Regions from separate parts of the Streptomyces sp. NPDC002309 genome, predicted to be linked through region 2. Evidence: riboswitches for the same ligand, from Rfam matches in the RefSeq annotation. Region 2 holds a riboswitch; the other holds the start of a gene.
What was found. A riboswitch is a leader RNA that binds a small molecule or an ion and turns the genes downstream of it on or off. The one in region 2 is predicted to bind glycine.

Region 1 (2,385 bases), on a different contig from region 2:
TCTGGAGCGCCAGCCGGTAGGCCTTGTTGCCGTCCGCGTCGACGGAGACGCCCACGAGCCGCCCGGGCAGGCTGCGCGCGAACTTCTCCTGCACCGCCATGTAACCGGCGTGCGGCCCGCCGAAGCCCATCGGGACACCGAACCGCTGCGTGGTACCGACGGCGATGTCCGCGCCCAGCTCACCCGGCGACTTCAGCAGCGTCAGCGCCAGCAGGTCCGCGGCGACGGTGACGAGCGCGCCCCGCTCGTGCGCCTGGTCGATGACGGCCTTGATGTCGCGTACGGCCCCGGAGGCACCCGGGTACTGGATCAGCACGCCGTTGATCTCACGGTCCGCGATCTCGGCCGGGATACCGCCGGCGAGGTCGGCGACGACCACCTCGACCCCGGTCGGCTCGGCGCGGCCCTGGATCACGGCGATGGTCTGCGGCAGCGCGTCCGCGTCGACCAGGAAGAGGCCCTTCTTGTTCTTGCCCATGCGCCGGGAGAGCGCCATCGCCTCGGCCGCGGCCGTGCCCTCGTCGAGCAGCGAGGCACCCGAGGTCGGCAGCCCCGTGAGGTCGGCGACCACGGTCTGGAAGTTCAGCAGCGCCTCCAGCCGGCCCTGCGAGATCTCCGGCTGGTACGGGGTGTACGCCGTGTACCAGGCCGGGTTCTCCATGACGTTGCGCAGGACGACCGGCGGGGTGAAGGTCCCGTAGTAGCCGAGCCCGATCATGGAGCCCAGCACCTGGTTCCGGTCGGCGAGGGAGCGCAGCTCACGCAGCACCTCGGCCTCGGTGCGGGCGCCCGGCAGAGCGAGGGATGCGGCGTTCTTGATCACATCCGGTACCGCGGTGGCGGTGAGCTCGTCGAGCGAGCCGTAGCCGACCTGCGCGAGCATCTTGGCCCGCGCCTCCTGGTCGGGCCCGATGTGACGCTGCTCGAAGGGGATGCCCTGTTCGAGCTCGGAGAGCGGGATGCGCTGGGCGGTCATTGCGGAGGCCTCCTGGTCTGACGCGACCTTCGAGGGACACCCCGGCACGGGTGCCCCGACGGCCTCCCCCTCTGTCATCACAACCTGAGAGCTTCACCGGCCGCCACAGGACGTCCGGCTTGCACCGTCGGTGAGAGCGGGAGCCGTGACACCCGCTCTGCTTTCCAGAGTGACCTCTTCCGTGCGGTACGTGGGCCTGAGAGATTCCGGGGAGGATTTGCTCCTTCGGCGCCCCCCGGTGTGATCTCCGGAGGACTCTCCCGCACGGGGTCAGCAGCCGCTGCCAGGGTACCAGCGAGGTCAACGCCCCGGCGTTCGAGTGGCCGCGTCCCGCAATGTGCTCTTTTGTTGTGCTTACGGACGAGGTGCGAACCAGTGGAGGGCCCGTGCAGACCGATATCGATCCGCGCAACCTGATCGGCCGCAAGGCATTCGACCGTCACGGCAGCAAGATCGGCACCATCGACGAGGTGTACCTCGACGACGCGACCGGCGTACCGGAGTGGGCGGCCATACGGACCGGCCTGTTCAGCAGAGACGCCTTCGTCCCCCTGGAGCCGAGCGAGCTGATCGACGGCACGCTGCACGTCCCCTTCGAGCGCGCCCTCATCAAGGACGCCCCCGACTTCGGCGTCGGCCGGCACCTCTCCCCGGAGCAGGAACTCCAGCTCTACCACCACTACGGCCTCGACGTGGCCGCTCCCCCGACGCTCCCGGACCACGACTTCGGCAAGCTGGCCGGCTCGGAAGAGACGTGACCCGGAGGACTCAGCCCTGAAGCTCGGGTCTTCGCGCCACCAGCGGCAGCGGATCGGCCGGCTCCAGCGCGGGATCGTCGATCCGGAAGGTCCGCACCCGCCCGGGCTCCGACCCGGGCGTCTCGAAGCGCACGGTCACTCTCCCCAGCCCGCTGCCCTGCACCCATCCGTGCCCGTGCTCGGCGTGCCGCACGTCGTGCCCCGCGGCCCACCGTCTCGTGACGGGCCCCGCCTCCTCCCGCTCGGGCTCGTCCGCGGCGCCCTCCGCCGGCCCCGCGTCCCGCTCCCCCGCCGCCTGCGCGAACAGGTCCTCCTGGGTGTAGTCGGCCAGGCCGCTGACGCCGACCCCCAGCAGCCGCACGCCCCCGGTCGTGTCCACGGAGTCCAGCAGCCGGGCCGCCGCCTCCCGCACCACCGCGGGGTCGTCCGTGGGCCCCCGCAGCGTCTCGGAACGGGTCAGCGTCGAGAAGTCGTACCGCCGCACCTTCAGCACGATCGTCCGGCCGGAGAGCCCGGCCCCGCGCAGCCGCCGCACACACCGGTCCGCGAGCCGCTGCACCTCCAGCCCGACCCGGACCCGGTCATGGATGTCCACGTCGTAGGTGTCCTCGACCGACACGGACTTCGCCTCCCGCTCGGCGACCACGGGAC
Region 2 (2,385 bases):
TCGCCGCAGGTCTCGCCCGCGGTCACCTGGGAGCCCACCTCGGGGAGCTGGGCGTAGACGACGTCGCCGAGCGCGTTCGCCGCGAACTCGGTGATGCCGACCGTCGAGACGCCGTCCTCGGCGACCGACAGCCACTCGTGCTCCTTGCTGTACCGCAGCTGCTGGGGGTTGCTCATGGGCCTGGATTCTCCTGTACGCGGGGGAGTGCTGTGGAAAGGGGGGGCGCCCGCTCGAACTGTGCGTGAGCAGGCGAAATGTGCCCCGGGTCACATGGACCCGGGTCCAGTGTCTACTTGTGGCGCTTGTAGAACGGCAGCGCCACGACCTCGTACGGCTCGTGGGTGCCCCGGATGTCCACGCCGACTCCCGGCGTGCCCGGAGCCGCGTGCGCGGCGTCGACGTAGGCCATGGCGATGGGCTTGCCGAGCGTGGGGGAGGGGGCGCCGGAGGTGACCTCGCCGATCACCTCGCCGCCGGCGACGACGGCGTACCCGGCGCGCGGCACCCGGCGGCCCTCGGCGATCAGCCCGACGAGGACGCGCGGCGGCTTGGCCTCGGAGCGCGCGGCGGCCTCGGTGAGCGCCTCGCGCCCGACGAAGTCGCCCTCCTTCTCGAACTTCACCACCCGGCCGAGCCCGGCGTCGAAGGGGGTGAGCGAGGTGGTCAGCTCGTTCCCGTAGAGGGGCATGCCGGCTTCCAGGCGCAGTGTGTCCCGGCAGGACAGCCCGCACGGGACCAGTCCGACGCCCGCGCCGGCCTCGGTCAGCGCCTCCCACAGCGCGACGGCGTGCTCCGGCTTCACGAACAGCTCGAAGCCGTCCTCACCGGTGTACCCGGTGCGCGCGATCAGCGCCGGGACGCCCGCGACGGTGCCGGGCAGGCCGGCGTAGTACTTCAGCCCGTCGAGGTCGGCGTCGGTCAGCCGCGCCAGGATGCCGGGCGACTCGGGGCCCTGGACGGCGAGAAGGGCGTAGGCGTCCCGGTCGTCGCGGACGACGGCGTCGAAGCCCTCCGCGCGCGCGGTGAGGGCGTCCAGCACGGTCTGCGCGTTGCTCGCGTTGGCCACGACCATGTACTCGGTGTCGGCGAGCCGGTAGACGATCAGGTCGTCCAGGATGCCGCCGTCGGCCTGGCAGATCATGGTGTAGCGGGCGCGGCCGACGCCGACGGAGGCGATGTTGCCGACGAGCGCGTGGTTCAGGAGCAGGGCGGCCTGCGGGCCGGTGACCGTGATCTCACCCATGTGCGAGAGGTCGAAGAGTCCGGCCTTCGTGCGCACGGCGAGGTGCTCGTCGCGCTCGGAGCCGTAGCGCAGGGGCATGTCCCAGCCGGCGAAGTCGGTCATGGTCGCGCCCAGCGAGCGATGCAGGGCATCGAGCGCGGTGCGACGGGGTGCGGTGCTGCTCATCGGTCGGTCTCCCAAGGCATGACGGCGAGGTCGTTCCTCCCCATCTGTCATCGGAACCTGAGAGGTTCGCCATGACCGTCCCGTGGAAGGAGGGATCATGGTTTGCACCTTGGGTGGAGCCACTGCGGCAGCGGCCCGCTTTTCAGATGTGCCTCGCCCGCGCGGTAACGGGGCCTGAGAGATTCAAGGGAGGGACTTGCTCCTTCGGCGCCCCGGGCACGATGTGCCAGGGAACTCTCCCGCGCGGATTCAAGCGGCCGGTATGCAGTTGGCGGCCACATCATTGCACGCATCGCCCGCGTGCGGCAGGGGGACCTTTCCCCAGGGGACGCACAGCGTCCACGACCGGGCACAGTGTGTTGTAGCAGGCTTGTAGCCGGAACCGGACGGAAACACGTGACGCCCCCGATCACCTTCTCTTTACACTCGACGGGGACGGTGACTCGTGAACCGCCCCAGGGGAGGACGATCACGGTGAACAGGACAACGGCCTACGCGACCACCGCGGGCCTCGCACTGCCCAAGCAGCCGACCGCCCCGGCCCGGGAGGCGTGCGGCGCCCTGCCGTTCCCCGTGGTCCGTGACCTGCGCGACCGTGCGGGCCGCAGCCCGCACGCCCTGCTCTTCGCCCCCCGTGACCTAGTCGTGATCACCGGCCTGCCCGGCAGCGGCAAGTCGACCCTCATGCGGCGCGCGGTCCGCGCCGCGCGCATCGACTCCCAGGACACCCGCGACCGCTGGGACGCCGGGACGCCGCACTGGCTGCCGTACGCGGTGTACCGCCCGCTCGTCCGGCTCGCCCACTACGCGGGGCTGCGCCGCGCCCTGCGCTCCGGCAGGGGCGTCGTCGTCCACGACTGCGGGACGCAGGCATGGGTGCGCGCCTGGCTGGCCCGTGAGGCCCGCCGTCGGGGCGGCACCCTCCACATGCTGCTGCTCGACGTCACCGCCGAGCAGGCGCTGGCGGGCCAGCGCGA

Region 1: another riboswitch for glycine. It lies ahead of gcvP (aminomethyl-transferring glycine dehydrogenase); the one in region 2 lies ahead of gcvT (glycine cleavage system aminomethyltransferase GcvT).

What each region holds. Positions count from the first base shown of each region.
Region 1 covers NZ_JBSFCI010000059.1:19,859-22,243, forward strand. Annotated here, with positions in the region: gene gcvP (aminomethyl-transferring glycine dehydrogenase) at 1-976, opposite strand, end outside; glycine riboswitch at 1,151-1,249, opposite strand; gene ACWCPM_RS32150 (PRC-barrel domain-containing protein) at 1,363-1,734, shown strand; gene ACWCPM_RS32155 (DNA polymerase IV) at 1,745-2,385, opposite strand, start outside.
Region 2 covers NZ_JBSFCI010000011.1:3,161-5,545, forward strand. Annotated here, with positions in the region: gene gcvH (glycine cleavage system protein GcvH) at 1-176, opposite strand, end outside; gene gcvT (glycine cleavage system aminomethyltransferase GcvT) at 290-1,408, opposite strand; glycine riboswitch at 1,443-1,560, opposite strand; glycine riboswitch at 1,561-1,660, opposite strand; gene ACWCPM_RS11780 (AAA family ATPase) at 1,883-2,385, shown strand, end outside.